DNA from 3 places in the Serratia sp. L9 genome. Region 2 is predicted to be linked to each of the others. Evidence: predicted binding sites of a transcription regulator. Region 2 holds the regulator's gene; each other region holds the start of a gene.
What was found. The regulator CRP, encoded in region 2, controls carbon source genes, mostly activating them, when cyclic AMP is high. The targets are predictions, from matches to a motif close to ATGTGANNNNNNTCACAT.

Region 1: a site for CRP is predicted at 3,285-3,302, ahead of deoC (deoxyribose-phosphate aldolase). Genes of this name have one in related genera too.
Region 3: a site for CRP is predicted at 1,852-1,869, ahead of rbsD (D-ribose pyranase). Genes of this name have one in related genera too.

The regions. Positions count from the first base shown of each region.
Region 1 is NZ_CP192591.1:293,219-299,690, reverse strand. Features, by position in the region: partial or broken gene ACQ86O_RS01285 (patatin-like phospholipase family protein) at 1-938, shown strand, start outside; gene ACQ86O_RS01280 (TatD family hydrolase) at 901-1,701, shown strand; gene ACQ86O_RS01275 (NupC/NupG family nucleoside CNT transporter) at 1,872-3,149, shown strand; gene deoC (deoxyribose-phosphate aldolase) at 3,523-4,302, shown strand; gene deoA (thymidine phosphorylase) at 4,466-5,788, shown strand; gene deoB (phosphopentomutase) at 5,867-6,472, shown strand, end outside.
Region 2 is NZ_CP192591.1:1,542,629-1,549,100, reverse strand. Features, by position in the region: partial or broken gene ACQ86O_RS07190 (amidohydrolase) at 1-1,135, opposite strand, end outside; partial or broken gene ACQ86O_RS07185 (MFS transporter) at 1,147-2,264, opposite strand; gene ACQ86O_RS07180 (LysR substrate-binding domain-containing protein) at 2,530-3,438, shown strand; gene ACQ86O_RS07175 (OsmC family protein) at 3,442-3,849, opposite strand; gene crp (cAMP-activated global transcriptional regulator CRP) at 4,231-4,863, shown strand; gene ACQ86O_RS07165 (YccS/YhfK family putative transporter) at 4,920-6,472, shown strand, end outside.
Region 3 is NZ_CP192591.1:1,167,423-1,173,894, forward strand. Features, by position in the region: partial or broken gene kup (low affinity potassium transporter Kup) at 1-1,791, shown strand, start outside; gene rbsD (D-ribose pyranase) at 1,951-2,370, shown strand; partial or broken gene rbsA (ribose ABC transporter ATP-binding protein RbsA) at 2,378-3,882, shown strand; gene rbsC (ribose ABC transporter permease) at 3,889-4,854, shown strand; partial or broken gene rbsB (ribose ABC transporter substrate-binding protein RbsB) at 4,880-5,766, shown strand; gene rbsK (ribokinase) at 5,830-6,472, shown strand, end outside.

The sequences.
Region 1 (6,472 bases), 1.2 Mb from region 2:
TGTGGCCAGACCGGTTATGCGCGGCGGGTGATCACCCGTTACACGACTTCTGCCAATTTCTTCAACCCGCTACGTTTTGTCCGTGGTGGGCATCTTATCGATCTCGACTGGCTGGTGGATGTCACTTCGCAGCAATTGCCATTGGCGCTGGATGTGGCGGAACAGGAACTGAGCAAAGGCCACGAGTTCCTGATGTGCGCCTGTCGTAGCGACGACTTTACGCCCGTTTATCTGCCCGCCGAACGCGACAAGTGGCTGCATACCATCAAGGCCTCCAGTGCGATCCCCGGATTTTATCGTATGGGCGTGGAACTGGATGGGGTCGGCTATCAGGACGGTGGCATCAGTGATGCCATTCCGGTGGAAGAAGCCTATCGCCGCGGAGCTGATACTATCGTGGTGATTCGCACCGTGCCTTCGCAGATGTATTATACGCCGCAGTGGATGAAGCGCATGGAGCACTGGCTCAGTGAGAGCAGCTTGCAGCAAATGGTGCGTATCTTGCAACATCATGAGCAGAGCTATCACCGCATCCAGCAGTTTATTGAGAAACCGCCAGGCAAGCTGCGTATCTTTGAAATATTCCCCCCAAACCCTTGGCCAGTAATGCCGTCGGCAGCCGTTTGGCAGCGCTGAATCGGGATTACCATCTTGGCCGCCGCTGTGGGCGCTATTTTCTGGCGACAGTCGGCCATTGGTTACTGGAACAGGAAAAATGGGACGGAATGAAGGTGAAAAAGGCCATCTCACGCCGTTTGATCCAGCCAGAAAATGTGCGCATGCCATCGCCGATTATGACCGAGATGATGAACTCTCAGGGCCAGATTGCTCAGCCGGAAGTGCCGCTGTCGGTGCCAAAAATCATGTTGCCGGGCGATCCTCCCCCGATGGCGGTGCGCTGTGAGTTATGTTTTCGCCGATACCCATTGCCACTTTGATTTTCCCCCTTTTAGCGGTGATGAACGCGCCAGTCTGGCGCTGGCCGCCCTGGCCGGGGTACAGCAGATTATTGTGCCAGCGGTAACGGCAGACCGCTTTGTCCGCATACTCAAGCTGGCGCGTGACCATTCTCAGCTGTTTGCCGCATTGGGGTTGCACCCGCTGTATATCGCACAACACCATGAAGAGCAGCTAGAGCAACTGGCGGGCTTTCTGGCCAGCCATCCACCCAAGCTGGTGGCGGTGGGCGAGATTGGTCTGGATCTTTATATGGCAGAACCACAGTTTTCCCGCCAGCAGGCCTTACTCAAGGCGCAACTCAAACTGGCAAAGCAGCATGATTTGCCGGTGATCCTGCATTCTCGCCGTAGCCACGATCAACTGGTGGCGGTGCTGCGCCGCGCCGATGTACCTCGCCGGGGCGTGGTGCATGGCTTTGCCGGTAGCCTGGCTCAGGCACAGGCGTTTATCCGCGAGGGGTATTATATTGGTGTTGGCGGGACTATCAGTTACGAACGAGCCCAAAAGACCCGCGGCGTGATGGCGCAGTTGCCACTGGCTTCGCTGTTGCTGGAAACCGATGCGCCAGATATGCCTTTGGCGGGCTTTCAGGGGCAGGCAAACCGGCCTGAACGTGTGGCAGAGGTGTTTAAGGTGTTGTGCCAGTTGCGCTCTGAGCCAGCAGATGAAATTGCCGCCCATCTGCAACAGAACACCCGATCTTTATTTGCCTTACCGACCACTCCCGATAATAAAATGTGACTTTAATCACGTTGTAAGGTTTTCGGTTGCTTCTGGTTGTATGTATTTGTGACATAAACCGAGTCTCGCAGCGCCTCGCAAAGTATAATTGCGTCCCGTTATCACCCTTGAGCTACCCGTCGCATTAACAGGCTGGGGCATTTCTTTTTTCACAACAGGGACATTTTCGTATGCAACTTCTCATGAGCCTGGTCGGTATGGTGGTATTGATCGCCATTGCTGTGCTGCTTTCCAGCAACCGACGCGCCATTAAACTGCGTACCGTGCTAGGTGCCTTTATCATTCAGATCGGCATCGGTGCGCTGGTGCTGTACGTTCCAGTTGGTCGCAGCATTCTCGGTGGTATGTCTGAAGGGGTGGCCAATGTCATCGCTTACGGTAATGAAGGTATTTCATTTATCTTCGGTGGCCTGGTTTCTGACAAAATGTTTGAAGTCTTCGGTGGCGGCGGTTTCGTGTTTGCCCTGCGTGTCCTGCCGGTGATCGTGTTCTTCTCCTCGCTGATTGCAGTGCTCTACTATCTGGGCATCATGCAACTGGTGATCAAAATCCTCGGCGGCGGCTTGCAGAAACTGCTGGGTACATCGCGCACTGAGTCGCTGTCGGCAACGGCCAATATATTCGTTGGCCAGACTGAAGCCCCGTTGGTGGTACGCCCGTATATTGCCACCATGACCCAGTCTGAACTGTTTGCCGTAATGTGTGGCGGCCTGGCCTCCGTGGCCGGTTCAGTGCTGGCCGGTTACGCTCAGATGGGGGTGCCGCTGGAATACCTGATTGCCGCTTCCTTCATGGCAGCCCCTGGCGGGCTGTTGTTTGCCAAGCTGATGGTGCCGGAAACCGAAAAGTCACATGATCATGACGATGCGATGGCGCTGATCGCCAAAGAAGATCGCCCGGCCAACGTCATTGACGCGGCGGCTTCGGGAGCGGCTTCCGGGATGCAACTGGCGCTCAACGTGGGGGCGATGTTGTTGGCGTTTATTGCCCTGATTGCGGTGCTTAACGGCATCTTGGGCGGCGTAGGTGGCTGGTTCAACTTCCCGCAACTCTCTCTGGAGCTGATACTGGGTTGGATCTTCTCGCCGATAGCTTTCCTGATCGGTGTGCCCTGGAACGAAGCGATGGTGGCGGGTTCCTTTATCGGCCAGAAGATTATCGTTAACGAATTCGTTGCCTATATGAACTTTGGTGCTTATCTGCGCCCGGACGACGTGGTGGCCGCTGAAGGGTTGCAGGTATTGTCACAACATACCAAGGCGATTATCTCCTTCGCGCTATGCGGTTTTGCCAACCTCTCTTCCGTCGCGATCCTGCTCGGTGGGCTGGGCAGTATGGCGCCTAACCGTCGGCACGACATCGCGCGTTTTGGGCTGAAAGCGGTAGCGGCCGGTACACTTTCCAACCTGATGAGTGCCACTATCGCCGGGTTCTTTTTGGCGCTGTAAGCTATACTTTTTATCTCTGAAACCGCCGATCTGGCCCTGATGCAGCCAGGTAACGCTGAAAGCGGGCACCCTGAAAGGTGCCCGTCATTTCTTATTCATCCCTATTAGTGAATTTGTGAACAATATCGCGTTATTTTGTGATGTATTTCACATATAATTCCTTTCCGTTACAGTTCTCTTTCATAGACTGTGAGTAAGAACACAAATAAACCGGCGCTATCGTGTTCAAATAGTTTTAACAGGCTGTTCGATAACGAAGGGCTATGTGCGGTGAGAAGGATCTCAGTTGCTGTCGTAGAATCCGTATTTCACGAGCTATCTTCAAGGAACCAAGTCCGCTCGCCAACACCTGAGTGCTCAGTTGGAGAGTTTTATGACCGAATTAACCGCAGCAGCGCAACGTGCGCTGAACCTGATGGATTTAACCACGCTGAACGATGATGACACCGATGAAAAGGTGATCGCGCTGTGTCGTCAGGCGAACAGCCCGGCAGGCCACACTGCCGCTATCTGCATTTATCCGCGTTTTATCCCGATTGCACGTAAGACTCTGCGTGAACAAGGGACACCGGATATCCGTATTGCCACCGTAACCAACTTCCCGCATGGCAATGATGATATCGACATTGCCTTGGCCGAAACCCGTGCGGCCATCGCCTACGGTGCCGACGAAGTTGACGTGGTATTCCCTTACCGTGCCCTGATGGCCGGTGACGATAAAGTCGGTTTTGAGCTGGTAAAACAGTGCAAACAGGCTTGTGCCGCAGCTAACGTGCTGCTGAAAGTGATCATCGAAACCGGTGAGCTGAAGCAGGCGCATCTGATCCGCCAGGCATCTGAGATCTCCATCAAGGCCGGGGCAGACTTTATCAAAACCTCTACCGGTAAAGTGCCGGTTAACGCCACGCTGGAAAGCGCCGAGCTGATGATGACGGTGATCCGTGATATGAACGTGGCCAAAAGCGTAGGCTTCAAGCCTGCTGGCGGCGTGCGGACGGCAGAAGATGCCCAGCAGTATCTGCAGCTTGCCGAACGCCTCCTGGGTGAAGGCTGGGCCGATGCGCGCCACTTCCGCTTTGGTGCTTCGAGCCTGTTAGCCAGCCTGCTGACCACCTTGGGTCACAGCACCAAGGCTGCCGGTAACGGTTACTGATCCTAATACCCTTGGTCTTTCAGGCTGCAACATTGTTCGCCGCAGCCTGAAACCACGGGGTATCCCACGACACGCTGTTTTGTTACCGCAGGCCATGCCGAACCGGTAACACGTTCTACTGGCGTGTCGAGTTATTCTACATTTGCTTAAACAGGGGGATGCCTTGTTCCTGGCACAAGAAATAATCCGTAAAAAACGTGACGGTCAGCCACTGAGCGAAGCAGAAATCCGCTTCTTCATCAATGGTATCCGCGACAATGTGGTTTCCGAAGGGCAAATTGCCGCGCTGGCGATGACCATCTATTTCCACGATATGACCATGCCGGAGCGCGTGGCACTGACTATGGCGATGCGTGATTCAGGCACCGTTCTTGACTGGAAAAGCCTGTCACTGAACGGCCCGATCGTCGATAAACATTCTACCGGCGGTGTGGGTGACGTGACTTCGCTGATGCTTGGCCCGATGGTGGCGGCCTGTGGCGGTTACGTGCCGATGATTTCAGGCCGTGGTCTGGGCCACACCGGCGGCACGCTGGACAAGCTGGAAGCGATCCCTGGCTTTAACATTTTCCCTGATGATAATACTTTCCGTAAGATTATCAAAGAGGTGGGCGTAGCGATTATCGGCCAGACCAGCTCGCTGGCACCGGCAGACAAACGCTTCTATGCCACCCGTGATATTACTGCAACCGTTGATTCCATCCCGTTGATCACCGCGTCCATTCTGGCGAAGAAACTGGCAGAAGGGCTGGATGCCCTGGTGATGGATGTGAAAGTCGGTTCCGGTGCCTTTATGCCGACTTACCAACTGTCAGAGGACTTGGCGCAGGCAATCGTGGGCGTAGCCAACGGTGCCGGTTGCAAGACCACCGCCTTGCTCACCGACATGAACCAGGTGCTGGCTTCCAGCGCAGGTAATGCGGTGGAAGTCCGTGAGGCAGTGCGCTTCCTGACCGGCGAATATCGCAACCCGCGGCTGCTGGAAGTGACCATGGCGCTGAGCGTTGAAATGCTGATTTCTGGTGGCCTGGCCAGCGACGATGCTGATGCACGGGCCAAACTGCAGGCGGTGCTGGATAATGGTAAAGCGGCGGAAGTGTTTGGCCGCATGGTAGCGGCGCAGAACGGGCCGGTTGATTTTGTTGAGCGATACGACAGCTACCTGCCAGCGGCGACGCTGAGCAAACCGATTTATGCCGAGAAACCGGGCATTATCACCGCGATGGACACCCGCGCATTGGGCATGGCGGTGGTGTCTCTGGGCGGCGGTCGCCGTCGCGCTACCGACAGCATCGATTACAGCGTTGGCCTGACAGATGTGGCTCGTCTGGGGGACAGCGTTGATGCCCAGTTGCCATTAGCCATGATCCACGCCAATGACGAAGAGAGCTGGCAGCAGGCGGCAGATGCAGTGCGCGCGGCGATGGTGCTGGGCAGCAAGGCCCCGGCAGCTACACCGGTGGTGTACAAACGCATCACAGAATAACATCTGTCTTTAAAGAATCTGGAGCGGCAGCGGCTTTTTCGCTGCGCCCCTGAGCGTGAGAACACGCAGGAGAGCACAATGAAACGTACATTTATTATGGTATTAGACTCATTTGGGATTGGTGCCAGCGAAGATGCCAAACGCTTTGGCGATGAAGGCTCCGATACCCTTGGCCACATTGCTGATGTCTGTGCGCGTGGTGACGCCAACGTGGGCCGTAGCGGCCCACTGACCCTGCCAAATCTCAGCCGTCTGGGTCTGGGCAAGGCGGCAGAAGAGTCCACCGGCAAGTTCCCGCAAGGTCTGGATAAAAACGCCGAGATCATTGGTGCATACGGCTATGCCAGTGAACTTTCTTCTGGCAAAGATACGCCGTCTGGCCACTGGGAAATCGCCGGTGTGCCTGTGCTGTTTGACTGGGGTTACTTCTCGGATGAGCACAACAGCTTCCCGCAGGAACTGCTGGATAAACTGGTTGAGCGCGCCAATCTGCCGGGTTACCTCGGTAACTGCCACTCTTCTGGTACCGTGATCCTGGATCAGTTGGGTGAAGAGCATATGAAAACCGGCAAGCCGATTTTCTACACTTCTGCTGACTCGGTATTCCAGATCGCCTGCCATGAAGAGACTTTTGGCCTGGATCGCCTGTACGAACTGTGTGAAATCGCCCGTGAAGAGCTGACC
Region 2 (6,472 bases):
AGCTTCACGCCAATCTGCAATGCCGCTTCATCGAGCTTAAAGCGTGGATTATGCACACCGTAAGTCGCACCTATCGCCTCATTGCCGCTGCCGATAAACAGGAAACAGCCGGGCACTTTCTCCTGATATGACGAGAAATCCTCACTGCCAAACATCGCGCTAGTCAATTCCCGCAATGCCTGCGGCCCCACGGCTTCTGCCACCACCTTACGCGCAATGCTGCAGGCATCGGGATGGTTATTGCCGATGGTATAGCCGCGCGTCCAGTCAATCTTGTAGCCTGCCTCATGCGCCTGGCAGATCCCAGCAACGGTCTGTTCGACCAAACGTGGCACTTGCTCCCGCACTTCCGGGCTATGGGTACGCAGGGTTCCGGCCAGCCGAGCGCTGTCTGGAATAACGTTATAGCTATCACCAGCCTGAAAGGTCGCCACCGTCAACACCGGCGCATTTAACGGGTTCAGCTTGCGCGCCACAATCTGCTGCAATGCGGTGACCACCTCCGCACCAATAGGGACCGGATCGATACACAGATGCGGCATCGACCCGTGCCCCCCTTGCCTTGTAGCACAATGTCGAAGTTATCGCTGGAACCGCTGAATACGCCCTGTTTTATCGCCACTTCACCGGTAGGGAAATTGGGCAGTACATGCAGGCCGAAGATCATTTTCACGCCATCCAGAACGCCCAGATCCACCAGTTGCTGGGCACCTCCCGGCGGGACTTCCTCGGCATGCTGGAAGATAAAGCGTACCGACCCCTGCAGTTGTGATTGCAACTGGCACAGCACGCTGGCGGCACCCAACAACATGGCGCTATGGGCATCGTGGCCGCAAGCATGCATCACCCCTGGCCTGGTCGAGCAGAAAGATTCGTCGCTTTCTTCCTGAATGGGCAACGCATCAATATCGGCACGCAAGGCGTAACATGGCCCTGGGGCCATACCGGTTAATTCAGCGACCACGCTATTGGGGGTTGGGCGGGTTATCTTCAACGGGCCAAAACTGGCCAGTTGTGCAGCAATATAATCGGCGGTCTGCGCCTCTTGGAAGGACAACTCCGGGTTGGCATGCAAATGACGGCGCCATTGCACTACCTGCTGTTCCACGCTGGCGATCAGCCTTTCAATGTTCATTTTCACACTCCTTAATTCAATGCCGGTTGGCGTGGCTTGCCAGCCAACGGCAGGATCACCAGCCCGGAAACCACCATAGCCAGTGCTAAAAAGATAAAGGTTGTCATATAGTCGTGACTGAGAGTGATCAAATACCCCATGGCGATCGGGGCGACAAAACCCCCCAATGTCCCGCCGGTATTGATCAGCCCCATCGCGGCTCCCATCACTTCCGTAGGCAGGCGCTTCATAGGCAGAGTAAACACCGTGACGAACGACGCCATCAGGAAGATATAGCCGAGGAACAGGAACAGGCTGGCGGCCAGCGCCGACTCGCTGGTAAACACCAGCCAAATGCACAGTGCGCTGAGTAAAGAGCTGAAAAAGATAACCAGGGGCTCACGCCCTTGCAGATAGCGCCCCACCAGCCAGCCGGTGCCGAGCGAAGAGATCCAGATCCCCAAACCGCCGGCGGCCACCACCATGCTGGAAATGCCAATCGGCATTCCACGCTGCTGGACCAGGAATTTCGGCAGCCATGCCATCAGGCCGTATGAAGGGATGTTGATGCAAAAGATCGCCACAAACAGCAGCAGGACAATCGGGCTTTTCAGCAAGGCTTTATAAGTGACTCCCGCCGCTCCCGGCTGAGCACGTTCCGCCTGAGGGGGTTAGGCACCAGCCACAGGATGCAGGCTGCAATCACAAAGGCCAGCAGGCCAAGGGCTGAGAACGAACCGCGCCAACCGATATGATCCAGGCAGTACACCGCCACCAGCGGCCCAAGGGTCATCGCCAACCCGGCGGAGGAAAGCAGAATAGATTGCGCAAACGTCCGCTCTTCCAGCGGGAAATTCGCCACCACCGCCTTGGCGCAGGAACATGGATAACCGGAATGGCCAATGCCGGACAGGAAACGGAAGGTGACCAGCAGCCCCAGGCCGAAGCCCAACACGCCGAAGCACAGGGCAAATCCCCCTAGCAACAATAGCGAGCTGCACAACACCTTCTTAAAGCCAAAGCGGTCATTAAGCCAACCCGCCGGTATCTGGAACAGCGAATACGCCAGGAAAAACATGCCGGTGATATAACCCAGCTGTTCCGCCTGCAAATTAAACTCACGCTCGATGGGCAACAGTGCAAAACCCATCACGGTTTTATCGATGTAAACCACGACATAACCTACAAACAGCAAAAAAATCATCAGTGAACGATTTTTCATCGCTGATATTCCTTTAAGTTATCACCCAGGTAAGCCTCCGGCAGGGCAGGCGTATTATGATAGTGTGATCTGAATCACTTTATATTTTTAATAACAATCACTTATATCAACAACATCGAAACTAGCGGCTTTTTAATGGCGGCATAAGATACAATTTTGTAAGGGGTGATACTTTTTACTGATAGGGACAGGAATGCGCTACTTACCGAAGTTACAGCAGCTAAAGGTATTCCAGCAGGTGATCCGCAGCGGCAGTATTCGCGGGGCTGCGCGTGCGCTGGGGCAATCTCAACCGGCGGTGAGCCGTACCATCCGCGAACTGGAACAGATCCTGGAAACCCAATTGATCATTCGCAGCAGCCAGGGGATGACGCTGACCGAAACTGGCCGGGCATTTGCCCTGCGGATGCAGTTGATTCTGGAAGAATTACAACGTGCCGCCGACGAGATCCAGCAGTTGAACCAGCATTCGCAAGGCAGCGTGGCTATCGGTTGCTCTTCTTTATTGGCACTCACGGTATTACCCGCACTGGTCGAAGACTTTAAACAGCCGTTCCCGCAGGCCAATGTGCTGATCCGCGAGGCGCAGCTTTCCACCTTGCTGCCCGCCCTGCGCGAAGGGCGTCTGGATTTTGCCGTAGGCACCGTAAGCCAGGAGCTACCCCTGGAAGATTTGGTTCGCGAACCGCTGTTCAGCGCATCATTTTGCATCATCGCCCGCCAGGGCCATCCGCTGGGACAGGCGACATCGCTTGATGAGCTTTGTGAGGCCAAATGGTTATTACCGGAAACTGATATGGGGTATTACCAGCAACTGCAATCGGTGCTCGGCTCGTTCTATCAGCAATTGATCCACGCGCCTATACGTTCAGACTCGGTGGTATGTGGGTTGAATATGGTTATGCAGACCAACTATCTGACCATCGTGGCACGGGCGATGAGTGCGCCGTTTAATTTGCAGCACCAACTGGTGACGTTACCTATCGACAGCCTGCCGCAGGCACAGTATTGCGTGTTGTATTCGCAGAAATCGCCACTGACCGTAACGGCGCGGCGATTTCTGGATTTATTGCGCCTTCATTGCCAGCGCTACGCCTGGTAAGGCTCAGGCTACTTCGCGGATTTCAAAGCTGTGGGTGATGTTGGCAGCTTTGCCCAGCATCAGCGAAACGGAGCAGTACTTCTCGGCAGAAAGGTCAACCGCGCGCTCTACAATCTTATAGGTCAGCCCTTTGCCGCTAACAATAAAATGCAGGTTGATATGGGTAAACAAACGAGGGGCTTCCTCACGACGCTCAGAGGTCAGCTTCACCTCGCAATCACGAACGTCGTTACGGCCTTTTTGCAAAATAGCCACCACATCGATGGCGCTGCAACCGCCTACGGACATCAACACCATCTCCATTGGGCTGGGTGCTTTATCACCAGCGTTTCCATCCATCAAAATCTGATGGCCAGACGCAGATTCACCCAAGAATGTCAGTCCTTCCACCCACTTAACTCTTGCCTGCATTTTGTACACTCCGGTTAATTTCTCAAAAACAGGGTACGCTTTCGTATAGAAACTGGCAACGGAACCTGACGCTAATCATGCTGAAGCGAGACAACACAAGACACCCGCCTCACTCTGTGCTACAAACAGAGCCGCAACAACTCTTTCCAGGTCACCGATTTCAGGGAAATGTCCAAGGAAAGGCCCCTATATTGGTATGTTAACAGAATGTAGCTTGCAGCACTTCGCGCAAGTTAATATGCTAGAGCACAAGCGTATTTCTATAACACGCCTCAAAACCTGTTGATAGCCACAACTAAAACCCCAGGCTATAAGCACGTTTTACAGGGAACTCTGACCCCTGTGATACAAGGCAGCGATAACAACAGAGGATAACAGCGAATGGTTCTCGGCAAACCGCAAACAGACCCGACTCTTGAATGGTTCCTGTCTCATTGTCATATCCACAAATATCCATCAAAGAGTACGCTGATTCACCAAGGTGAAAAGGCCGAAACGCTTTACTACATCGTGAAAGGCTCCGTTGCGGTGCTGATTAAAGATGAAGAAGGTAAAGAGATGATCCTGTCCTACCTTAACCAGGGGGATTTCATCGGCGAGCTTGGATTATTTGAAGAAGGCCAGGAACGTAGCGCCTGGGTAAGGGCAAAAACGGCCTGTGAAGTGGCTGAAATTTCCTACAAGAAATTCCGCCAGTTGATCCAGGTTAACCCGGATATTCTGATGCGCCTGTCCGCTCAGATGGCAAACCGCCTGCAAATTACCTCAGAGAAAGTGGGTAACCTCGCCTTCCTTGATGTTACCGGCCGCATCGCGCAAACCTTGCTGAACCTGGCAAAACAGCCTGATGCCATGACTCACCCAGATGGCATGCAGATCAAGATCACCCGCCAGGAAATTGGCCAGATCGTCGGTTGTTCACGTGAAACCGTTGGTCGTATTTTGAAGATGCTCGAAGATCAGAATCTGATTTCCGCTCACGGCAAAACCATTGTCGTGTACGGTACACGTTAATCCCTGAAGAAGCGGCGCATCAATGCGCCGTTTTTTTGCCTGCTGAATAGCAAACCATGTGGCGCCGCCTGATTTACCACCCGGAAGTCAACTATGCACTGCGCCAAACGCTGGTGCTGTGTTTACCGGTGGCTTTTGGCCTGCTGATTGGTAACCTGCAATTGGGCATGATGTTCTCGCTGGTTCCCGCCTGCTGTAATATCGCCGGGCTGGATACGCCTCATAAACGCTTTTTCAAACGCCTGATGGTTGGCGGTTCGCTATTCGCCATCAGCAGCATTTTGCTGCAACAGGCTCTGCTTTGGCACCTCCCACTCCCCTTACTGATGCTGGTTATGGCGCTGCTGCTTGGTGTCAGTGGTGAAATTAGCCCACTGCATGCCCGCCTGCTGCCTGCAGCACTGGTTGCCGCCATCTTCTCTCTCAGCATGGCCGGTACCGTCCCGATATGGCATGCCCCCTTGCTGTATGCCGTAGGCACCGCCTGGTACGGGCTGTTTACCTGGTTCTGGTTCAAATTGTGGAAAGAGCAGCCGATGCGCGAATCCCTGAACCAGCTCTATCGGCAGCTAGCCGACTATTTTGAAGCCAAATACTCGCTGCTGACTCAACACACCGATCCAGAAACTGCTCTGCCACCGCTGCTGCAACGCCAGCAGAAAGTGATGGACCTGATTAGCCTGCTGTATCAGCAGCTCAACTTTCTGCCCCATACCAATAATCTGGAGCAAAAACGCCTGCGCCGCACTTTCCAGGTAGCGCTCGATCTGCAGGAGCACATTACCGTCAGCCTGCATCTGCCGGAAGAAGTGCAAAAGCTGGTTGAGCAGAGCCAGGCCGAAGCAATTATCCGCCGTAACGCCCAGGTGATCGCGGCACGCCTGCGCATAGTGGCCGACGATATTCTCTATCATCGGCACTCTGCCCGTTTCAGCATGAAGAACGAGCTGGCCGCGCTGGAGAAAGTGGCCGCTCAGCATGCCGATAATCCGGTTGGTCAGTTCTGTTATTATCACTTCAGCCGCATAGCGCGCCTGCTGCGCACCCAGCACCCGCTGTATCGCCGCAACCTGATGGCCAACCAGACACGCCTGCCGTTCTGGCCTGCGGTAGCCAGCTACCTGTCGTTTAAATCCAACGCCCTGCGTAATGCGGCCCGGCTAGGGGTGATCTTGGCGGTAGGCAGCAGCCTGGGCATGATTTTCAACCTGCCGAAACCCTATTGGATCTTACTGACCATCATGCTGGTCAGCCAGAACGGCTATAACGCCACACGGGTAAGGATCCAGCACCGTGCGCTCGGTACGCTGGCCGGGCTGGTGATTGCCGCCGGGCTGTTACAACTGCAACTGCCAGAGAATGTAACGCTGAGCATCATGCTGGCAATGACTCTGGCGGCCTATCTGATCTTGCGTAAGAACTACGGGTTGGCGGTAATGGGGTTCACCGTTACGGCGGTCTACACGTTGCAAATATTGGCACTCGACGGCAGCCATTTCCTGATCCCCCGGCTGATCGACACCCTTATTGGTTGCGTGCTGGTGTTTGGCGGCACCATCTGGCTATGGCCCCAGTGGCAGAGTGGCCAACTGCGTAAAAACGCCCATCA
Region 3 (6,472 bases), 380 kb from region 2:
CAGCCCGCTTTACACCTTAAGAGAGTGCTTTTCGGGTCATTATGGGTTTGATGTTCGCCCTGATGTGGTGTTTGGCTTCCTCTCTCTGATCTTCTGGATGCTGATTGTCATCGTTTCCCTAAAGTATCTCACCTATGTCATGCGTGCAGATAACGCCGGTGAAGGGGGATACTGACATTGATGTCATTGGCTGGGCGCAATACGTCGCCGCGCACGACCTCATTACTGGTGATCCTCGGCCTGATTGGCGGCAGCTTCTTTTATGGTGAGGTGGTTATCACCCCGGCGATATCGGTCATGTCGGCGATAGAAGGGCTGGAAATCGCGGCGCCGTCGTTGGATACCTATATTGTTCCTTTGTCTATTCTGGTTCTGACCTTACTGTTTGCTATCCAAAAGCACGGTACCGGCAGCGTGGGTAAACTTTTTGCCCCGGTGATGCTGTTGTGGTTTATCGTTTTGGCGGTACTAGGTGCGCGCAGCATCATCGCCAACCCGGAAGTATTACAGGCGTTGAACCCTAAATGGGCATTCAACTTCTTTGTCGAATATAAGAAGGTGTCGTTCTTCGCCCTGGGCGCGGTGGTGCTTTCTATTACCGGTGTGGAAGCCCTGTATGCGGATATGGGCCATTTTGGTAAATTCCCGATCCGCCTGGCCTGGTTCACCGTGGTGCTGCCTTCGCTGGTGCTCAACTACTTCGGGCAGGGGGCCTTGTTGCTGAAAAATCCAGAGGCGATCAAAAACCCGTTCTTCCTGTTGGCACCCGATTGGGCACTGATCCCGCTGTTGATACTGGCCACATTGGCGACGGTTATCGCCTCGCAGGCGGTGATCTCCGGCGTCTTTTCTTTAACCCGTCAGGCCGTGCGTCTGGGGTACTTGTCGCCGATGCGTATCATTCATACCTCGGAAATGGAATCTGGCCAGATCTATATCCCAATGATTAACTGGACGCTGTACATCGCGGTGGTGCTGGTGATTGTTGGCTTCGAACACTCCAGCAATCTGGCAGCGGCTTACGGTATAGCGGTTACCGGCACCATGGTATTGACCAGTATTCTTATCACTTCGGTAGCAATTAAAAACTGGCAATGGAACCGCTTCCTGGCGGTAGGTATCTTGGTTATCCTGCTGATTATTGATCTGCCGATGTTCTCGGCCAACGCCTTGAAATTGTTCTCTGGTGGTTGGTTGCCGCTGACGCTGGCATTGGTCATGTTTATCATTATGACTACCTGGAAGAGCGAACGTTTCCGCCTGCTGCGCCGGATGCACGAGCACGGTAATTCCCTTGAGGCATTGATTGCCTCGCTGGAAAAATCGCCGCCGGTTCGCGTGCCTGGCACTGCGGTGTTTATGTCGCGGGCTATTAATGTGATCCCGTTTGCGCTGTTACATAACCTCAAGCACAACAAGGTGTTGCATGAGCGGGTAGTGTTGCTGACCTTACGTACCGAAGATGCTCCCTATGTGCATAATGTTCGCCGGGTAACTATCGAACAATTGTCGCCGACCTTCTGGCGCGTGGTGGCCAGTTATGGTTGGCGAGAAACGCCAAACGTCGAGGAAGTCTTCCACCGTTGTGGTCTGGAAGGATTACCTTGCCGGATGATGGAAACTTCGTTCTTTATGTCCCATGAATCGCTGATCCTCACCAAACGGCCATGGTATCTGTTCCTGCGCGGCAAACTGTTTATCGCGCTGAGCCGCAACGCACTGCGTGCTCCGGATCAGTTTGAGATCCCGCCAAACCGTGTGATCGAACTGGGAACCCAGGTCGAGATATAAATTAAGGGCTCAGCATTGGCTGAGCCTTTTTTTATCCCGTTGTTGAACGCGAGCGAAACGTTTCGATGGCGATCACATTTTCGTTATTTCGCAGTTGCCTTCCTCCGGTGTTTTTTAAACTCCTTAATGAGCGAAACGTTTCGCTGTCGGAGTAAAATCATGAAAAAAGGCGTACTACTGAATTCTGAAGTTTCCGCAGTTGTTTCCCGCCTCGGTCATACCGATCAGATCACTATTGGTGATGCGGGGCTGCCCATCCCGGCGGGTACGCAGCGCATCGATCTGGCTTTGACTCAAGGAGTGCCGACGTTTTTACAAGTGGTCGGGGTGGTGACGCAGGAAATGCAGGTAGAAAGCGCTATTCTGGCACAAGAGATTGTTAAACATAATCCGCCACTCCATGAAGCGTTGCTGGCTCAACTGACACAACTTGGCCAACTCCAGGGAAACACCATCAGCATAAGCTATATCAGCCACAGCGCTTTTAAAGCGCAAACTGAACAAAGCCGGTGCGTTATCCGCAGTGGAGAATGTTCGCCTTACGCGAATGTGATCCTGTGCGCCGGCGTAACTTTCTGAGGCATTTATGCAACCTTTACTGCAACTGAAAGGGATCGATAAAGCCTTTCCCGGCGTTAAGGCGCTTTCTGGCGCCGCCCTAAGCGTTTATCCCGGCAGGGTGATGGCGCTGGTGGGGGAAAACGGCGCCGGGAAGTCCACCATGATGAAAGTGCTGACCGGCATTTACAACAAAGACGCTGGCAGCCAGTATTTTCTGGGTAAAGAAGTCCTTTTCAACGGGCCGAAAGACTCGCAGGAAGCCGGCATCGGCATCATCCACCAGGAACTGAACCTGATCCCGCAACTGACCATTGCCGAAAACATCTTTCTTGGCCGTGAGTTTGTTAACCGTTTTGGCCGAATTGATTGGAAACGCATGTATGCCGAAGCGGATAAACTGCTGGCACGCCTGAACCTGCGTTACAGCAGCCACCGGCTGGTGGGAGAATTATCGATCGGCGATCAGCAAATGGTGGAAATCGCCAAGGTGCTGAGTTTTGAATCCAAAGTCATCATTATGGATGAACCGACGGACGCGCTGACTGATACCGAAACTGCCTCGCTGTTTAAAGTGATTAACGAGCTGAAAGCCGAAGGCCGTGGCATCGTTTATATCTCCCATCGCCTGAAGGAAATCTTTGAAATCTGCGACGACGTTACGGTGTTCCGTGACGGGCAGTTTATTGCTGAACGCCCGGTTGCCGAGCTACAGGAAGATACGCTGATTGAAATGATGGTAGGCCGCAAGCTGGAAGAGCAGTATCCGCGCTTGAACCTGCCGCGGGGTGAGCAGCGCCTGCAGGTCAGCCATGTTTCTGGCCCTGGCGTGAATGACGTCAGTTTCACTTTGTATCGCGGTGAGATTTTGGGGGTTGCTGGCCTGATGGGGGCTGGCCGCACCGAGTTAATGAAAATTCTGTACGGTGCCGCGCCATGTAAAAGCGGCACTGTGAACCTCGATGGTCACGACGTCGTGACGCGTTCTCCCCAGGACGGTTTGGCACATGGCATCGTTTATATCTCTGAAGACCGTAAGCGCGATGGCCTGGTGCTGGGGATGTCGGTGAAGGAAAACATGTCTCTGACCGCTCTGCGCTACTTCAGCCGTGCCGGTGGCAGCCTGAAACATGCGGATGAACAGGTAGCCGTGAGCGATTTTATTCGCCTGTTCAACATCAAAACGCCTTCGATGGAGCAGCCTATCGGCCTGCTGTCCGGGGGAATCAGCAGAAAGTGGCTATCGCCCGTGGCTTGATGACCCGGCCAAAGGTGTTGATCCTCGATGAACCGACACGCGGTGTCGACGTGGGGGCAAAGAAAGAGATCTATCAGTTAATCAACCAGTTCAAACAGGAAGGGCTGAGCATCATTCTGGTGTCTTCGGAGATGCCGGAGGTGCTGGGGATGAGTGACCGCATTCTGGTGATGCACGAAGGCCACCTCAGCGGTGAATTCCCGATTGAACAGGCCACCCAGGAAGTGCTGATGGCAGCGGCCGTCGGCAAGCAATACGGCGTAAAGCAGGAGTAATCAGATATGAGTTCACAGAGTGTCGCAAAGCGCTGGTTCAGTAAAGAGTGGCTGTTGGAGCAGAAATCGCTGATTGCGCTGCTGGTGCTGATTGCCGTGGTCTCTTCAATGAGCCCGAATTTCTTTACCGTCAATAACCTGTTCAATATTCTGCAGCAAACGTCGGTGAACGCCATTATGGCGGTTGGCATGACGTTAGTTATCCTCACCTCCGGCATCGATCTGTCCGTGGGATCGTTACTGGCGCTGACCGGAGCGGTAGCCGCTTCCATTGTGGGTTTTGAAGTCAATGCGGTGGTAGCCGTAGCGGCAGCGTTGGCATTGGGGGCTGCGGTGGGGGCCTGCACCGGGGTTATCGTTGCCAAAGGCAAAGTTCAGGCGTTTATCGCCACGCTGGTGATGATGCTGTTATTGCGTGGTGTGACCATGGTGTACACCAACGGTAGCCCAATTAATACCGGCTTTACCGACGTTGCCGACACGTTCGGCTGGTTCGGCATCGGCCGCCCGCTGGGGGTGCCGACCCCGATCTGGATTATGGCGATCGTGTTTATCGCCGCCTGGTATATGCTGCATCACACCCGTCTTGGCCGCTATATCTATGCTTTAGGTGGCAACGAATCTGCGACCCGGCTTTCCGGTATCAGCGTCGATAAAGTTAAAATCATCGTTTACTCCCTGTGTGGCCTGTTAGCGGCATTGGCGGGGGTTATCGAAGTAGCGCGCCTGTCCTCGGCACAACCCACTGCCGGTACGGGTTATGAGCTGGATGCTATTGCCGCGGTTGTTCTGGGCGGTACCAGCCTGGCTGGCGGTAAAGGGCGTATCGTTGGTACATTGATCGGGGCGCTGATCCTTGGCTTCCTGAATAATGGTTTGAATTTACTGGGTGTTTCTTCCTACTACCAAATGATCGTGAAAGCAGCCGTTATTCTGCTGGCGGTTCTGGTAGACAACAAAAGCAACAAATAACCTTTCCCCTACAGGAATCACGACCATGAAAATGAAAAAACTGGCAACTTTAGTTTCAGCCTTCGCGTTAACCGCCACTTTGAGTGCGAACGCATTGGCAAAAGATACCATCGCGCTGGTGGTTTCTACCCTTAACAACCCGTTCTTTGTTTCGATGAAGGAAGGGGCACAGCAGGAAGCCAACAAGCTGGGGTATAACCTGGTGGTGCTGGACTCCCAGAACAACCCGGCAAAAGAACTGGCTAACGTGCAGGATCTGATGGTGCAGAGCCCGAAACTGCTGCTGATTAACCCGACTGACTCCGATGCGGTGGGTAACGCTATTAAAATGGCTAACCAGGCCAAAATCCCGGTGATTACGCTGGACCGTATGGCGGCTAAAGGTGACGTGGTCAGCCATATCGCTTCCGACAACCGCGTTGGCGGCAAAATGGCCGGTGACTTTATCGCCCAGAAAGTGGGTGCTGACGCCAAGGTTATTCAACTGGAAGGTATTGCCGGGACTTCTGCAGCACGCGAACGTGGCGAAGGTTTCAAACAGTCTCTGGATCAGCACAAGTTTACCTTGCTGGCCAGCCAGCCTGCGGACTTCGATCGTACCAAGGGTCTCAACGTTATGCAGAACCTGCTGACAGCGCATCCAGGCGTGCAGGCGGTATTTGCACAGAACGACGAGATGGCGCTGGGTGCACTGCGTGCGCTGCAAACGGCCGGTAAAACCGATGTGATCGTGGTAGGCTTTGATGGCACTGATGACGGTGTGAAAGCGGTTGAGGGGGCAAGTTGGCCGCTACCGTGGCACAACGCCCAGATCAAATCGGTGTGATTGGCGTCGAAACTGCAGATAAAATCCTCAAAGGCGAGAAGGTTCCAGCCACTATCCCGGTTGATCTGAAACTGGTTACCAAGTAAGTCATTTCCGCGCCATTGGAACGGGCGTTACGATGGCGCACAATTTTTACAGGAATCAATGTGATGGAAACAGGAAAACTGGTGGTTTTGGGCAGTATCAATGCCGACCATATCCTCAATATCCAACAATTTCCCCAACCGGGCGAAACGGTGATCGGGAAGCAGTATAACGTTGCCTTTGGTGGCAAAGGTGCCAACCAGGCGGTCGCTGCTGGGCGCAGTGGCGCGGATATCGCGTTTATTGCCTGCGTTGGTGCTGATGATATCGGTAAACGTATCTGCCAACAGCTGGCTACCGATCGCATTGATACTCAACCGATTGAAGCCATTGCCGATAATACCACCGGCGTGGCATTGATTTTTGTGAATGCCGAAGGCGAGAACGTGATCGGTATTGATGCGGGTGCCAATGCTGCCGTTACGCCGGAATATCTCAATCGCTATCAACAAAATGTTATCGATGCCGATGCGTTACTGATGCAGCTTGAATCACCGCTCGAAACGGTGATTGCTGCCGCCAAACTGGCAAAACAACACCATACGCAGGTGATCCTCAATCCGGCCCCGGCCTGCGAATTACCCGATGAACTGTTGGCGATGATCGACATGATCACCCCGAACGAAACCGAAGCCCAGCGGCTGACGGGTATTGCGGTCAATAACGATAGCGATGCCGATCGTGCTGCCAAGGTATTGCACGATAAGG